4 regions of the Streptomyces sp. NPDC002623 genome follow, and region 3 is predicted to be linked to each of the others. Evidence: riboswitches for the same ligand, from Rfam matches in the RefSeq annotation. Region 3 holds a riboswitch; each other region holds the start of a gene.
What was found. Region 3 has a riboswitch for cyclic di-AMP ahead of ACWD4O_RS00495 (M23 family metallopeptidase). Riboswitches for the same ligand answer to the same signal wherever they lie in the genome.
Positions count from the first base shown of each region.

Region 1: another riboswitch for cyclic di-AMP. It lies ahead of ACWD4O_RS32270 (transglycosylase family protein); the one in region 3 lies ahead of ACWD4O_RS00495 (M23 family metallopeptidase).
Region 2: another riboswitch for cyclic di-AMP. It lies ahead of ACWD4O_RS21700 (transglycosylase SLT domain-containing protein); the one in region 3 lies ahead of ACWD4O_RS00495 (M23 family metallopeptidase).
Region 4: another riboswitch for cyclic di-AMP. It lies ahead of ACWD4O_RS22665 (M23 family metallopeptidase); the one in region 3 lies ahead of ACWD4O_RS00495 (M23 family metallopeptidase).

Region 1 covers NZ_JBSFWB010000021.1:84,135-88,285, forward strand. Annotated here, with positions in the region: gene ACWD4O_RS32260 (cytochrome P450 family protein) at 1-137, shown strand, start outside; gene ACWD4O_RS32265 (transglycosylase family protein) at 327-1,376, shown strand; cyclic di-AMP (ydaO/yuaA leader) riboswitch at 1,583-1,752, shown strand; gene ACWD4O_RS32270 (transglycosylase family protein) at 1,756-2,466, shown strand; gene eno (phosphopyruvate hydratase) at 2,902-4,151, shown strand, end outside.
Region 2 covers NZ_JBSFWB010000011.1:169,453-173,603, forward strand. Annotated here, with positions in the region: gene ACWD4O_RS21690 (GNAT family N-acetyltransferase) at 1-149, opposite strand, end outside; gene ACWD4O_RS21695 (HAD family hydrolase) at 408-1,232, shown strand; gene ACWD4O_RS21700 (transglycosylase SLT domain-containing protein) at 1,287-1,769, opposite strand; cyclic di-AMP (ydaO/yuaA leader) riboswitch at 1,773-1,986, opposite strand; gene ACWD4O_RS21705 (polyprenyl synthetase family protein) at 2,684-3,694, shown strand; gene ACWD4O_RS21710 (LolA family protein) at 3,987-4,151, shown strand, end outside.
Region 3 covers NZ_JBSFWB010000001.1:124,420-128,570, reverse strand. Annotated here, with positions in the region: gene ACWD4O_RS00505 (HPr family phosphocarrier protein) at 178-459, shown strand; gene ACWD4O_RS00500 (GntR family transcriptional regulator) at 609-1,304, opposite strand; gene ACWD4O_RS00495 (M23 family metallopeptidase) at 1,493-2,236, opposite strand; cyclic di-AMP (ydaO/yuaA leader) riboswitch at 2,251-2,418, opposite strand; gene ACWD4O_RS00490 (M16 family metallopeptidase) at 2,643-4,031, opposite strand; gene ACWD4O_RS00485 (M16 family metallopeptidase) at 4,028-4,151, opposite strand, start outside.
Region 4 covers NZ_JBSFWB010000012.1:41,894-46,044, forward strand. Annotated here, with positions in the region: gene ACWD4O_RS22655 (rhamnogalacturonan lyase family protein) at 1-285, opposite strand, end outside; gene ACWD4O_RS22660 (GDSL-type esterase/lipase family protein) at 282-1,391, opposite strand; gene ACWD4O_RS22665 (M23 family metallopeptidase) at 1,623-2,621, opposite strand; cyclic di-AMP (ydaO/yuaA leader) riboswitch at 2,626-2,783, opposite strand; gene ACWD4O_RS22670 (alpha-galactosidase) at 3,088-4,151, opposite strand, start outside.

The sequences.
Region 1 (4,151 bases), on a different contig from region 3:
CCGCGCTGGCTGCCCTGCTCACCCGGCTGCCCGACCTCCGACTGGCCGTGGACCCGGCCCAGTTGAGGTGGCGTGGCGGGCTCATCATGCGCGGACTGCGGACGCTCCCGGTCGAGTTCACTTCCGTGCGTATCTGATCGGATGTCAGCCGGAGTGTGACCATTCGGCGAAGCAAAGGTGACCGACCCTCAAGTCTGTGATCTTCACGTGATCTGCGCGGCATTAACTTGTGACAAGTGATCGTGTGCCGATACGTTCACTCGTCAGCGCGACGCGTCAGTCGCACCCGTCGCGCCGGTCACTGCTGTCCAGAGAAAGGCCCTCGCATGCTCTCCGGGAACGGTCGTCACCGTCGCCCCCGTCAGGCTCCGGCCCTCCTCGTCGCAGCCGGAGTGACCGGGTCCGCCATCGCCATCCCGCTGCTGGCCGCCTCCGGCGCGAGCGCCGCCGACGGCACGGTGTGGGACAAGGTGGCACAGTGCGAGACCGGCGGCTCGTGGAGCGCCGCCAAGGGCGGCGAGTACGGCGGCCTGAGCCTCACCCAGAAGGAATGGGAGACGTACGGCGGACTCGACTACGCGACGAGCCCCGACCTGGCCAGCCGCAACCAGCAGATCGCCGTCGCGCAGAAACTGCTCGCCGCCGAGAACGTCGGCGCGTGGGGCACCTGCGGGCTGACCTCCGGGCTCACCCAGGAGAACGGCGCGCTGGACGTGGACACCGGCGTGGCGGACGACTCGTCCGACACGTCTTCGTCGTCCGGATCGTCCGATCTGCCCAAGGGGCTGGACGGCGACTCCTCGGATTCATCGAGCTCCTCGGACTCTTCGGGCTCGTCGAGCACCGACGACAGTTCGGCGGGATCGTCCGAGTCGTCCGACTCGTCAGTGGATTCATCGAGTTCGCCTTCGGTGTCCCCTTCGTCGCCTTCATCCCCTTCGTCCTCCACCGCTGACGATCCCGCCGGGACCGACGGCTCTCCCTCGGCGACCTCGGAAGCGGACGACTCGGGCTACTCGGACAAGTCGGTCCAGGATGCGGGCTCTTGGAGCCTCGTCGACACCGGCTCCCTCGGCTCCGGCAAGCACCGCGGCGCCACCGCCGACGAGAGTGCGACCCCCACGACGAAGAGCGCCACCGGCGCGACCGACACCGCGGCGAGCGACGCCGCAGTGGACGGCGTCTCCGCCGCCTCCGCCGGTCGGCACGCCGCGGTCACCTACGTCGTCCAGGAAGGCGACTCCCTCGTCTCCATCGCCGACTCCCTTGGCATCGACGGCGGATGGCAGGCCCTCTATGCCGAGAACAGGGACCTCATCGGTGCCGACCCGAGCGACATCGTCACCGGTCAGACCCTCGACACAGCGGTCCAATAGGGCAGGAACGCACCGAAAAACGCCGGGAGTTCACGTCACACTTCGCTCCGGAATGTCCGGTTTGGTGAAAGTGTGGGATGAGTCTCAGAAGCCCTGATCGTCTTTGAAATTCCGCGGATCACGTGGCTACGGTCAAGGCCGCTCGGCAATCCGAGCCCCGGTCGTCGCAACGCCGAGTCCTGCCAGCGGCCGCCCGGGAACAGTCGTCGCGTCAAGCGCCGTAGGCAGGAGCGGGGGACCCAAGGTAAGTGCCGGGACCGGCGGTTGACGCCGGATCCGGCTTGGGGTGAAGCCACGCCTCCCCTGGAGGAGTGGCCGGGCAACTCACACGGCCCGAACCCGACAGCTCACCTCGCAGGCGTCGGTGAGGGGATCCACCATGCTGTTTTCCGGTAAGGGCAAGCACCGTCGTCCGTCCAAGGCCACCCGCGTCGCCACGCTCGCCGGCGTCACCGGCGTCGCCATCGCCGCCCCGCTGATGGCGGCCGGCAACGCCTCCGCCGCCACCGCCGCCGAGTGGGACGCGGTCGCCCAGTGCGAGTCCGGCGGCAACTGGTCCATCAACACCGGCAACGGCTACTACGGCGGTCTGCAGTTCTCCGCCTCCACCTGGGCCGCGTACGGCGGCACGCAGTACGCCGCGCAGGCCAACCAGGCCTCCAAGACGCAGCAGATAACCGTCGCCGAGAAGGTCCTCGCGGGCCAGGGCAAGGGCGCCTGGCCGGTCTGCGGCACGGGCCTGTCCAGCGCCGCCTACAACGGCGGCAGCGCCGACTCCACCAGCTCCGGCTCCAGCTCCGGCTCCAGCTCCTCCAGCTCGTCGAACAGCACCAGCACCCGTTCGACCGAGGAGCAGAGCGCCTCCCGCTCGACCGACCGACCGGCCGCCTCCAAGACGGTCACCACCCCGACCGGCAAGAAGGTCGAGAAGGGCGACGGCGAGTACAAGGTCGTCAAGGGCGACACCCTCAGCTCCATCGCCGAGAAGCACAAGGTCGCCGGCGGCTGGCAGAAGCTGTTCGAGCTGAACAAGGACATCGTCGACGACGCCGACCTCATCTACCCGGGCCAGCAGCTGCACCTGAAGTGAGCTGCGGCTCCTGGGTCGGGCTCCGGCTCCCGAAGTGACATCCGGCTCTCAGGGAAGTCACAGCGCCCTCCCAGGTGAGGCCCGCACACTGAAGACCTCGTGAGGGTCACCCCCCGTCCCCACGGGCCCCCCGCTCCGGTGCGTGTTCCCCCGTACGCACCGGAGCGGGGTTTCTCTTTGCCCGTCCCCCGTCCCCCGTCCCCCCGCCTCCCGTTCCTCTTGCCTGTTTCCTTTGCCGGTTGGCAACTTCCTGTTGGTCTTTGGCGACCGCGCCCTTTGTTCCGTGCGTGAACAATGAGTACGGTCAGTTTGTCCACGGGGCGGTCGGTCGGCTGCCGACGCCCCGAAGGCGGTTAGGCTCTAGTCGCAAGGCTCAGCGCGGGCCCGTCACGGCCCACCTGCCCCGCACAACCAGCGTCACATCCCAAGAAGGAGATGCTCGTGCCGTCCATCGACGTCGTCGTAGCCCGGGAAATCCTGGACTCCCGAGGCAACCCCACGGTCGAGGTCGAGGTCGGCCTCGACGACGGCAGCACGGGTCGTGCCGCCGTTCCGTCCGGCGCCTCCACCGGTGCCTTCGAGGCCATCGAGCTCCGCGACGGTGACCCGAACCGCTACCACGGCAAGGGTGTCGAGAAGGCCGTCCTCGCCGTCATCGAGCAGATCGGCCCGGAGCTCGTCGGCTACGACGCCACCGAGCAGCGCCTGATCGACCAGGCCATGTTCGACCTGGACGCCACCGACAACAAGGGCTCCCTCGGCGCCAACGCCATCCTCGGCGTCTCGCTCGCCGTGGCCCACGCCGCCTCCGAGGCCAGCGACCTGCCGCTGTTCCGCTACCTGGGCGGCCCCAACGCGCACCTGCTGCCGGTGCCGATGATGAACATCCTGAACGGCGGCTCGCACGCCGACTCCAACGTGGACATCCAGGAGTTCATGATCGCCCCGATCGGCGCGGAGTCCTTCTCCGAGGCCCTGCGCTGGGGCGCCGAGGTCTACCACACCCTCAAGAAGGTGCTGAAGACCAAGGGCCTGTCCACCGGCCTCGGCGACGAGGGCGGCTTCGCCCCGAACCTGGAGTCCAACCGCGCCGCCCTCGACCTCATCGTCGAGGCCATCAAGCAGGCCGGTTACATCCCCGGCGAGCAGATCGCGCTCGCGCTCGACGTCGCCGCGTCCGAGTTCTACAAGGACGGCAAGTACGAGTTCGAGGGCAAGTCCCGCTCGGCCGCCGAGATGACCGAGTACTACGAGGAGCTCGTCTCCGCGTACCCGCTGGTCTCCATCGAGGACCCGCTGTACGAGGACGACTGGGCCGGCTGGAACGTCATCACCGAGAAGATCGGTGACAAGGTCCAGATCGTCGGCGACGACCTGTTCGTCACCAACCCCGAGCGCCTGGCCCGCGGCATCGAGGAGGGCTCCGCGAACGCCCTGCTCGTCAAGGTGAACCAGATCGGCTCGCTGACCGAGACCCTGGACGCCGTCGAGCTCGCCCAGCGCAACGGCTTCAAGTGCATGATGTCCCACCGTTCCGGCGAGACCGAGGACGTCACCATCGCCGACCTCGCCGTCGCCGTGAACTGCGGTCAGATCAAGACCGGCGCCCCGGCCCGCTCGGACCGCGTCGCCAAGTACAACCAGCTGCTGCGCATCGAGGAGATCCTCGACGACGCGGCGGTGTA
Region 2 (4,151 bases), on a different contig from region 3:
ACCACCGCCACACGTGCGCGTGGCCGCACGCGGCCCACGGCGTCGGTGAATTCCGGTTCCATGAAGGGGTTTCGCGGAAGCGTCGACGCGGCACGCAGTGCCCGCCACCGCTCCCTCTCCCCCTCGCCGAGGTCCTGTGGCCTCAGCACACGAATGCGCCCACTGCTCAACCTGACCCCCCGATCAAGTCCCCCCTGGACACCTGGACGGTACCGCTCCACCCGGGCGTCGCGGTAGGTAGCGTCCCATGTTGTTGCCAACCGGTGCAGAGGCCTTTAACCGTCCACTACCCGGCAACGCGTCAGAAAGCCGTTTCTTTTAAAGGGGAGTTGGCAGAACAGGACAGGACCTGGCCGTCGTTCGGTTTGCGTCGAACCCGGGGGGCGCGGGATCCGTATTCTCTGATCATGGCCGCACCCCTCGCATATGCCGCGCGCACCGCGTACTCCCTGATCGCCACCGACCTGGACGGAACGCTGCTCCGCGGCGACGACACCTTCTCCGACCGGTCGCTCGACGCCCTCGCGCGGGTGACGGCCGCCGGCGCACGCCACCTGGTGGTGACGGGACGGCCCGCGCCCCGGGTCCGGCCGCTCCTCGACCGCCTGCACAGCAGGGGGCTCGCGGTGTGCGGACAGGGCGCGCAGTTGTACGACGCCGGCGCGGACCGTCTGCTGTGGTCGGTCACGCTGGACCGGGAGCTGGCGGAGACCGCGCTCGGCAAGATCGAGGCGGAGGTCGGGCAGCTGTACGCGGCCGTCGACCAGGACGGCGTCGACGGACTGACGCTCATCGAGCCGGGCTACCGGATGCCGCACCCGACACTGCCCGCCCTGCGCGTCGACCGACGCGACGATCTGTGGTGCGAGCCGATCAGCAAGGTGCTGCTGCGCCATCCCACGCTGTCCGACGACGAGCTGGCGGCGACGGCCCGCTCGGTGGTCGGCTCGCTCGCCACCGTCACCATGTCGGGGCCGGGCACGGTCGAGCTGCAGCCCTGCGGGATCACCAAGGCGACGGGCCTGGCACTGGCCGCCGAACACCTGGGTCTGCGGCCCGAGGACACCGTCGCGTTCGGGGACATGCCCAACGACATCCCGATGTTCGACTGGGCCGCGCACGGTGTCGCCATGGCCAACGCCCATCCCGAGCTCAAGGCCGTGGCCGACGAGGTGACGACGTCGAACGAGGACGACGGCGTGGCCGTCGTCCTCGAAAGACTGTTCCCGTAGGACCCCTAGGTCCCGTAGGACCATCAGGGCCTGTAGGTCCCGTAGGGGGTTCTGTCAGTACGCGCCGAACACGTTGTCGATCGAGCCGTAGCGCGCGGCCGCGTAGTTGCAGGCGGCGGTGATGTTGGCGACCGGGTCGTAGGAGTTCCACGACGTGCCGGCGACGTGGTAGGCGCGGAAGGTCGGGTCGATGACCTGGAGCAGTCCCTTGGACGGGATGCCCGCGGCCGCGTTGGAGTCCCAGAGATTGATGGCGTTGGGGTTGCCGGAGGACTCGCGGATGACGTTGCGGTAGATGCCGTTGTACGTCCCCGGGATGCCGTGCTGCGCCATGACCTGGAGCGAGGCGCGGATCCAGCCGTCGAGGTTGTTGGCGTAGCCGAGGCTGGAGGCGGTGGTGACGGTCGGCGTGGCCGCGGAGGCGGTGGTGGAGCCGATGATCGGAAGGGCGAGCACGGCCGCGCCGGTGGCGGCGACGGCGAGCGTGCGGGCGAGACGGGTACGGCGGGCGCGGCGCGGCTGAGCGGCAGCGGACATGACGAAGTTCCTCTCCGGCGCCTGCGAGGTGAGCTGTCGGGTTCGGGCGGGAGCTGCCCGGCCGCGTCCTGACGGATGCGACTTCACCCCAAGCCGTACCGAAGTGTCCGAAACATCCTGAAAATCCAAGACGTCCAGAATTTCGATTCGGCGGCCTACCTGGTTCCCCCGCTCCTGCCGTGCGGTTCTCGATGGGTGTTTCGGGCGGCGGCAGGATTCGGCGTCCGCCCGACAGGCCGGGAACGTATGCGAGAGCACATGTCCGGAACAAGTAGCGGATTCACAGATCACCCCTATTGACCTTGGTCTGTGCCCTATGGGGTGCTTGATCCTTTGTGGGTGCAAAGCCCCAACTTGCTTGAGGGGCGCGGGGAAATGGTGGATGGCGTGCGGGGGGCGGCTCGGTGCCGGGAGTGAGCCAACTCACCAGCAATCACAAGAGTGGCGAATCGGGCATTGTTCCCAACTCATAGTTAAAGGAGCGGCAAAGGGGTGGGCCTGGAATTCTCAGCGCTTTGCTGCCATCCGTTCCCATGTGTCCATTTTGTCGCTCATGGATTTCGTCGATCCGACGACGCGGGAGGCCTCGCGGTGCGGGGCGCCAGGCGGCGCGCCCGCCCGCGCGTGGCGGGAAACGGTCGCGGGGCGCCCCTGGATCACCCGGCAGGCATGAATCACTACTACCTGGTAACTCGATAGGTGTTCGTTCATATGGGCTGATCAGAAACATAACGGGCCGGATCCGGCGTCGGCAGACCCGGCGCGACGCCTCCTCGGCGGGCCCATTCGAGCCTGCGGGACGTGGGGGCTATCGGTGATCGAAACGTGACCGGATACGCTGACTTGAGTGATGGCAGCGACCTATCGACAAACCGCGTAATCGCCAGTAGACACCAGCAGACAGGAGACCCCTCGTGACCGTCGTCGGGCCGTTCGGGCTGAGCGTGCGGGACCAGGCTCTGGAAGCCGATGTCCAGGCCGGATTGGCGGCTGTCGAGGAAGGCTTGCTCGAGGCCACCAAGAGTGAGGTTCCGTTCATCACGGAGGCTGCCCAGCACCTCGTACGGGCGGGCGGGAAGCGGTTCCGGCCGCTGCTCGTGGTGCTCGCCTCGCAGTTCGGGGACCCGTACGCGCCGGGGATCGTGCCGTCGGCCGTGGTCGTGGAGCTCACCCATCTGGCCACGCTGTACCACGACGACGTGATGGACGAGGCCGCCGTGCGGCGCGGGGTGCCCAGCGCGAACGCCCGCTGGGGGAACTCCGTCGCCGTCCTCACGGGTGACTTCCTCTTCGCGCGCGCCTCCCACATCCTGGCCGACCTCGGGCCGGAGGCGGTTCGGGTGCAGGCGGAGGCGTTCGAGCGGCTGGTCACCGGACAGATCCTGGAGACGGCAGGGCCGACGGACGGGCGCGACCCGGTCGAGCACTACCTCGACGTGCTCGGCGGCAAGACGGGCTCGCTGGTGGCGGTCGCCTGCCGCTTCGGGGCGATGATGTCGGGCGCCGACGAGACGGTCGTCGACGTGCTGACGCAGTACGGCGAGCGGCTGGGCGTCGCCTTCCAGCTGGCGGACGACGTCCTGGACATCGCCTCCGACTCGCGCGAGTCGGGAAAGACGCCCGGGACGGACCTTCGCGAGGGCGTTCCCACGCTGCCGGTGCTGCGGCTGCGGGAGCGGGCGGCGCGGTTGTCGCTGCCCGAGGACATCGCCCTGTGCGAGCTGCTGGACTCCGACCTGAGCGACGATGCCCGGCTCGCCGAGGCCCTGGAGGCGCTCCGGGCCCACCCGGCGCTGGAACAGGCCCGCCGGGACACGGTGCGGTACGCGAAGGACGCGCGGGCCGCGTTGGCGCCGTTGCGGGAGTGCGACTCCAAGGCGGCGCTGATGGAACTCTGCGACGCCGTGGTCCACCGAGCCGGCTGACCCCACCCACCGGTCTCCGCCCACCGGTCTCCGCCCACCGGTCTCCGCCCCGTCCCAGCCCGCCCACCGCCCGCCGACCCCTACGGGTCGGGCGTGGTCTCGGCGCGTTGTGTCATACCGGAGGTGTACGTGGAGTTGAGTCCCCGGGTTGACGCTTCCGAAGAGTGGATTTGGTCAGATGGGAACCACGGAAAACACCACTCCTCACCGATTCGGGTGAGAATGGCGGCTTGGGGTGGGGAACTTCAGCGCGAGATGACCAGCCGCCGCCGACGACGGAGGTAAGGCACACATGGCACCGAAGGCATCCGACGACACCACGACCGGCGTGGACGCGACCGCTGGGTACGCGACCGGTGGGGACGCCGACGAGCTGCGCCTCGGGCGGCGCAAGGCAGTGCGGTACGTCGTCCCGGTCACCGTGATCGGTGTCGCGGCGGCGACGATCGGGCTGGTC
Region 3 (4,151 bases):
GGGCCCAGAGTACGGCTCGCGTACGACAACGGCGCGAGGCAGTCTGTGGAGGACGCACGTCGGATCGAGGCCGCGATCCGACGACCACGTCGGGACGGGACGCATGGACCGCCCCTCCCGGGCTTCACGTGTGGAACACTGGTCTAGACAACCTGAGACACTGAAGGGCAGCATCACATGGCTGAGCGCCGCGTCAACGTCGGCTGGGCCGAGGGCCTTCACGCCCGCCCCGCTTCCATCTTCGTCCGGGCCGCCACGGCCGCAGGTATCCCCGTGACGATCGCCAAGGCCGACGGCAACCCCGTCAACGCGGCCTCCATGCTGGCCGTTCTCGGCCTGGGCGCCAAGGGCGGCGAGGAGATCGTCCTCGCGTCCGAGGCCGAGGGCGCGGACACTGCCCTCGACCGGCTCGCGAAGCTGGTCGCCGAGGGTCTCGAGGAACTCCCCGAGACCGTCTGAAAACCCTGACGGCGCGCTGCCTTAAAGTCGTCGTCCCGCAACACCGAAGGGCTCGTCCGAATTGTCGGGCGAGCCCTTTGAATTTCCCGCTCATGGGCAGCAGAAATAGTGCCCCGCGAATTAACTCCTCTTTGTATACGGCCCCCGTGTTAATGCCGCAGACCCGTCATGTTTACGGGAGGTTGCGAAGTCCTCACACGGTCGACGCGCTCCACGCCGCCGGAAAAGCGCAGCCGGTGCACGGCCGTCGCGCGCTCGGTGTGCAGCGCCGTGACCGCACGCGCGCGCTCCCCGTCGCCGCGCGCCACCGCGTCCACGATCGCGCCGTGCTCCCCCCAGGACTCCACCGGGTCCGCCGGGGCGTCCACGATGTACATCCAGGCGATCTTGTGGCGCAGCTGGGTGAGCATCGAGGTCAGGGCCTGGCTTCCGGAGGCCTGGGCGAGCGTCTCGTGGAACCAGCCGCCCAGGGAGCGCAGATCCTCGCTGTTGCCCCTCCTGGCCCGCTCCTGGCCCAGCCGGACGAGACCGCGCAGCACCTTCAGATGGGCCTCGGTGCGCCGCTGGGCGGCCCGGGAGGCGCCGAGCGGCTCCAGCAGCATGCGCATCTCCAGCAGGTCCGCAGCCTCCTGCTCGGTCGGCTCGGCGACGCACGCGCCCGCGTGCCGCCGTGTGACCACGAAGCCCTCCGCCTCCAGCGTGCGCAGCGCCTCCCGGACGGGCACACGGGAAACGCCGTAGCGGCGGGCGAGGAGTTCCTCCGTGAGGCGGCTGCCGCGCTCGTAGACACCCGCGACGATGTCGTCCCGGATGGCCGTGCACACCGAGTGCGCCGGAATACGCATGACGGACCTCCGCCTTAATCCCCGTGAAACGTCGACGATTGACGTGTGTTCCGTGACTCTATTGCAATCAGCGGGAATTTCCGATGGCGGACTGGAATCCGTGGATATTTTTTGGACAACAGGATCTCGAAAACGACGAAAGCCCCGGCCGGGAGGGCCGGGGCCGAACGATCTGTCGCCGTGCGTCGTCAGACGTTCACGCCGTGCGCGCGGAGGTAGGCGACCGGGTCGATGTCCGAGCCGTACTCGGCGGTGGTGCGGGCCTCGAAGTGCAGATGCGCGCCGGTGACGTTGCCGGTCGCGCCGGACAGCGCGATCCGCTGGCCCGGGGTGACCTGCTGCCCCACCGACACCTCGATGGACGACAGGTGACCGTACTGGGTGTACGTGCCGTCGTTCATCTTGATCACGACCTGGTAGCCGTACGACCCGCCCCAGCCGGCCTCGACGACGGTGCCCAGGCCGACCGCGTGCACGGTGGTGCCGCTGGCCGCGTGGAAGTCGACGCCGGTGTGGCTGCCGGAGGACCACAGGGAGCTGCTGGCCTGGTAGCCGGTGGACACGTAGGAGCCGGTGATCGGCAGCACGAAGGCGTTGAGGCGCTTGCGCTCGGCCTCGCGGGCGGCACGCACGCGTGCCTCGCGCTCCTCCACGGCCTTCTTGGCGGCGGCCTCGCGGGCGGCCTGCTCGAAGGCCGCCTGCTTCTGCACGGCGACCTGGTCGTCGAGCTGCTCGGCGACGGACTCGCCGACCGTGACGACGGGGATCAGCCCGGTCTGCTCGGGCGTGGGCTCTGCGGCGAGGGCCGGAGTGGAGGCGACGGTGGCCATGACACCGGTGGTGGTGAGCGCCGCGACGCCCGCCGCGCGAACGGTGGTCCGCTGCATCCGGCTGGGCCGACGGTGCTTCCCGGTGGCGCAGGTGATCGCCATGAAGACAGGGGTATCCTTTCCTTCCCTCTCGCCTACCGGGTTAGCTGACGGGTTCGGAGCAGGAAGGTCTCCTACGGGCCCCCTCGCAACTCGCGCGGGCGTCCGATTCACCCCAGGGACTTCACAAGTGGGTCCCCGGCTCCCCTGGCTCGCGCCGTACGGGGACTCGGCGATGACTGTCCGGTGCCGCGGCTGCGGCGCACTGCCTGACGAACAGCCCGCACGAAGCTAAGCGGGGCAGGTTTCAATCCTCAAACGAATCCCGGTTTTTGTAGCGCATCCCACAGGGCAGACAGGCAACCTCCGCCCCAATTCGGACATTTAGCGGCCCTGGTGACGCTTCCGTCGACCAGGGCCCCTACACGCGCGTGCCGTTGCCGGGTCCGCGCCGTGACCGCGCCGCGGACTACTCCGCGGACACGACCTTCACCTCGCCGATGCCGAGGGCCTCGACCGGCGCCTTGATCTGGGCCGCGTCGCCCACGAGGACGGTCACCAACCGGTCCACCGGGAAAGCGTTCACGGCCGCCGCGGTGGCCTCCACCGTGCCGGTCGCGGCGAGCTGCTGGTACAGCGTCGCCTGGAAGTCGTCGGGCAGGTGCTGCTCGACCTGGTCGGCCAGCGTGCCCGCGACGGCCGCCGCGGTCTCGAACTTCAGCGGCGCCACCCCGACCAGGTTCTGCACGGCGACGTCACGCTCGGCGTCGGTCAGCCCCTCGGCCGCGAGGGTGCGCAGCACCTTCCAGAGGTCCTCGAGGGCGGGACCGGTGTTCGGGGTGTCCACGGAGCCGCTGATGGCGAGCATCGCGGCGCCCGAGCCGTCCGGGGCGGACCGCAGGACCTGCCCGAAGGCGCGGACGCCGTAGGTGTAGCCCTTCTCCTCGCGCAGGACGCGGTCCAGGCGGGAGGTGAGGGTGCCGCCGAGGCAGTACGTGCCGAGCACCTGCGCGGGCCACACGCGGTCGTGCCGGTCGGCGCCGATACGGCCGAGCAGCAACTGCGTCTGGACGGCGCCGGGGCGGTCCACGATGACGACCCGGCCGGTGTCGTCGGCGGTCACCGGCGGCACCGGCCGCGGCTGGGCCGAGGAGCCCGTCCAGGCGCCCAGGGTGTCGCTCAGCAACGCGTCCAGGTCGACGCCGGTGAGGTCGCCGACGACCACGGCGGTGGCCGTGGCGGGGCGCACGTGCTTCTCGTAGAAGGCGCGCACCGCAGCGGAGTCGATCTTCTCGACCGTCTCCGCCGTGCCCTGGCGCGGGCGGGACATGCGCGCGGTGGCCGGGAACAGCTCCTTGGAGAGCTCCTTGGCGGCACGCCGGGAGGGGTTGGCCAGCTCGTGCGGGATCTCGTCCAGCCGGTTGCGAACGAGGCGCTCGACCTCGCTGTCGGCGAACGCGGGTGCCCGCAGGGCGTCGGCGAGGAGGCCGAGGCCCTTGGGCAGGCGCGAGGCCGGCACCTCGAGGCTGAGCCGGACGCCGGGGTGATCGGCGTGCGCGTCCAGGGTGGCGCCGCAGCGCTCCAGCTCGGCGGCGAACTCCTCGGCGGAGTGCTTGTCGGTGCCCTCGGAGAACGCGCGCGCCATGATCGTGGCGACGCCGTCGAGGTCGGCCGGTTCGGCGTCCAGCGGCGCGTCGAGGAGGATCTCGACGGCGACGACCTGCTGGCCGGGGCGGTGGCAGTGCAGGACCGTCAGACCGTTGGCGAGCGCGGCGCGCTCGGGCGCCGGGAACGCCCACGGCTTGGCCTCGCCGGCCCGGGGCTGGGGGTGGAAGTCCATCGTGGCGAGCTCGGTCACCGGGCCGCCTCCTCGTTCTCGTCCTGGTCGGCGGGGGCTTCGGCGGCGGTCGGCTCATAGACGAGCACCGCGCGGTTGTCGGGGCGCAGACGGGCCTTGGCGACCTCCTGCACCTCCTCG
Region 4 (4,151 bases), on a different contig from region 3:
GTAGGTGGTCGACTTCCTGATCGGCTGCCGGTTCAGCCTGCGCCCGTTCTTGTACACGTCGAAGGCGATGGCGTCGCCGTACCTCGCGTACTCGGTGCCGAGGAGCCGCCAGCTGAGGAACGTGCCCTGCCCGGACGGCACGGCGACCAGGCCGCGGTCGAGGTCCTCGACGATCCGGCGCGGGGCGTCGGCGGCGTGTCCGGCGGGCGCGGAGAAGAGCCCGGCCAGCAGGGCGGCGCAGACGGTGGAGACGGCGACGGCTCTTCGGCGGCGGATGGCGTTCACTGGTGCTCCTTCGCGAGCTTTCCGATGAGGGGGATCAGGCGGTCGGCCGCCTTGCGGTGGCCCTGGGCGTTCGGATGGACGGCGTCCTGGAAGTCGCCATCGGCGGCCGAGAGCCAGCCGGCGGTGTCGACGAACTCCGTGCGCCGGTCGGCGAGTTCGGCGACGACCTCGGCGATGTCGGCGGCGTGCGCCCCGCCGAAGGGACGCAGGGCGAGGATGCGGGCGTGCGGCGCGGCCGCCCGCAGAAGTTCGAGGTAGGCGCGGTAGGCGGTGCGGAACTCGGCCGAGCCGAACGCGGTGTCGTTGGTGCCCTGGTTGACGACGATCACATCGGCGTCCCGGTCCGGCCGGGCCGGGGAGCCCGCATGGTTCCAGGCGTACGCGTCACCGGCGGCCGGCACTCCCCCGTTGCCGGTCCGGATCACACCCTGGCGGCCGAAACCGACCTGGGTGAGCGAGGCGTGCAGGGCGTCGGCGACCAGGGTGGGGTAGGCGGCCGTCCCGTCGGCGCAGTCGGAGGTGTTGACCGCGCAGAGCGCCAGTACGCCCTGGGTGACGGAGTCGCCCAAGAACACCAACTCCGGGGCTCTCGGCGCACGTTGCTCCAGCAGGCGGCCCCGGATGCCGGTCAGCGTGACGCCCGACTCCAGCGGCGGCGTCCACCGGTTCACCCGCGCGGAGACGTCCTTCACGGACAGCTCGGCCGTGTGCTGGCCTCGCCCGGTCGCCGCGATCCGGAGGTCGCCGCGGTCGACGGCGTACAGCTGCCTGGGTCCGCCGTCGACGGAGACGTAGAGCTGCGCGGGCACGGTGACCGACGAGACGTCGAACAGGGCGTGGACGGCGCTCCCGACGAACCGGAACCGCAGCCGCGAACCGGAGTTGACGGTGACGGCGGCCTCGGCGGTACGCCCCCAGCGGCCCTCGTAGACGAGCCGCCGGTCGTCGGGGCGGACGACGCTCGCGGCACCCGCACCCGCACCCGCACCCGCACCAGCGGCCGAGGCGGACGCGGGCGGAGCGGCCCCGGCCACGAGAAGCGCCACGACCGCCGCGGTCGCGGCACACCTGACGACGGCGGTGCAGCGGTGGACGACGCCGGACACGGGACCTCCGAAGAGCGGTGGAAAGCGCTTGCTCCCTGACGGAGATCACTGTGTCCCCACTCTGGCCCGGTTGTCGACAGGGCGAAAAGGGATGCCATGCGGCTGCCACGAACCCGCCACACGGCGGCAATGAAACGATCAAGAAAACGGACGCGGACACGCCGAAGGCCGGACCCGGGGATCGGGGTCCGGCCTTCGACTGCGTGTCAGGCGGTGGGTCGTCCGCGGATGCTAGACGGAGACTCCGTGCGAGCGGAGGTAGGCGATCGGGTCCACGTCCGAGCCGTAGTCCGGCGTGGTGCGGATCTCGAAGTGCAGGTGCGGGCCGGTCACATTGCCGGTCGCGCCGGAGAGGCCGACCTGCTGGCCCGCGGTCACGGTCTGGCCGGCCGAGACCGACAGCTGGGACAGGTGGGCGTACTGGGCGTAGTAGCCGTCGGCGAGCTTGATGACGACCTGGTTGCCGTACGCGCCGCCCCAGCCCGCGGAGACGACGGTGCCCGCGCCCACGGCCTTGAGGGAGGTGCCGGTCGGCACGACGAAGTCGACGCCGGTGTGGTAGCCGCTGGACCACATGCTGCCGGCCACGTGGTACGCGGTGCCGACGGAGGCGCCGGCCACGGGGAGCTGGTAACCGCTGGAGGCGCCGGTGCTGCTCTCGGCCGCCTGCGTGGTCGTCTTCGAGGACGAGGCGGAGGACGAGGTGGAGGCCTGCGAGTCGGAGGACTTCGAGTCGGAGGACTTCGCCGACTTCGAGGACTTCGACGACGAGCTTCCGGAAGAGGAGGCCGAGGAGGACGAACCGGACGACTCGGTGGTGCCGGTCGCGGCCTGCTTGCCGATCGACAGCTTGAGGCCGGGGTGGATCAGCGAGGGGTTGTCGCCGACGGCCGCACGGTTGTCCTGGTACAGCTTCTGCCAGCCGCCGCTGACGTCCTGCTCGTCCGCGATCTTCGAGAGGTAGTCCCCGGACCGCACGGTGTAGGTCTTCGCGGCGGCGGTCTTCCGGGTCACCGGAGCGGCCTGCACGGCGCTTTCCGAAACCGTCTGCGCGACCGACTGGGACGCGGCCTGCGAAACGGACTGGGAAACGGACTGAGCGGGGGCCGCGTGAGCGCCGGCGGCGCCCATGAGCGGAAGGGCGAGCGCTGCGCCGCCGGTTCCGGCGACGGCTATCGAACGAGTGAAGCGCTGGGTCTTGGGACGACGGTGCTTACCCTTCGCGGGCATGGCGAATTCCTCTCCGGCGCCTGCGAGGTGAGCTGTCGGGTGCGAGCTGGAGATGCCCGGCCGCGCCGAGGCGCGGCTTTACCCCAAGCCTGTTCCGGGACCGGAACAGGCGGTTGTGCCTGTGGGTCCCCCGCTCCTGCCGTGGACGGGTGAGTGTGCGGGCTCCGGGCGGCGGCAGGATTAGGCATCCGTCCGGATTGGTGTGGAACGTAAGCGACCAGGACGCACGGGGACAAGCAGAGGTTGCACGGTTAATGCATTTCTCTTGATCTGCTGTGAGAATTCCCGGTCACACTCCGTGAATCCAAACGCCCGCCATTCGCCGAATACCCTTGAAAAGCGCATGAATTACGTGAACATGACGTACGACGCTCGGTCACGGATATGACGCTGCTCACGTGACAGCCCTCCAGGATCCTTTATTCCAGAGCGAGTTGGAATTAAGGATCCAATTCGGACAGAAGGCTCAGATACGACGGAGTCGGATAACCGTCGCATCAAGGTCGCCCTTCAGCTCGGTGCGCAGCCCGTGATGCAACAGCACCGCACCTCGGTGAACTTCGCCCGTTTCGCGGCATTCATACGACTGTGTCGGGTCGAGTCCGCGCAGCCGGAGCACCGGCACGGGCTCCCCGAACCGCTGGGCCTGGAGCCAGGCGAGGACGACGCTCTCGTCTCCGCGCACATACTGGACGGCGCTCAGACCGCCCGCCGGGGGACGCAGCCGGTAGAGGTCGCCGTGCTGCACCAGAGGCCGGATCTCCTTGTAGAGGTCCACCCACTCCCGCGCCTCGGCGAGTTCCTCCTCGCTCCACTCCGAGAGGTCGCCGCCGACGCCGAGCACACCGGCCATGGCGCTGACGAACCGGAAGCGCAGCGAGCTCACCCGGCCGTTGAGCTGGGCGTTGGGACTGTCGGTGACCCACGCGGCCATGACCCGGGCGGGGTGGATCTGACTGAAGCCATGCTGGATGTCGAGCCGGTCGAGCGGGTCGGTGTTGTCGGAGGTCCACACCTGGTCGGTGCGGCTCATGATCCCGAGGTCGATACGTCCGCCGCCGCCCGAGCAGGACTCGAAGGCGACGCCCGGGTGGGCCGCCCGCAGTCGGTCCAGGAGGCCGTACAGGGCCCTTACATGGTCGACCCAGAGCCGCTGCGGGTAGGGGTCGTCCGGCCAGCCCGCGTCGGTGAAGCAGCGGTTGAAGTCCCACTTGACGTAGTCGACGGGGGCGCTGGAGAGAAGCCCGTGGAGCTGCTCCCAGAGGTACTCCTGGACGTCCTCGCGCGCGAGGTTGAGTACGAGCTGATTGCGGAACTCCGTCCGCTTTCGTCCCGGTTGGAACTGCGCCCAGTCGGGGTGGGCCCGGTACAGCTCGCTGTCGGGGTTGACCATCTCGGGCTCGACCCAGATGCCGAACTGCATGCCGAGGGCGTGCACATAGTCCGCGAGGGGCTTCAGGCCGTTCGGGAAGCGGTCGGGGTTGGGCGTCCAGTCGCCGAGCCCGGCGTGGTCGCCGGTGCGCTTGCCGA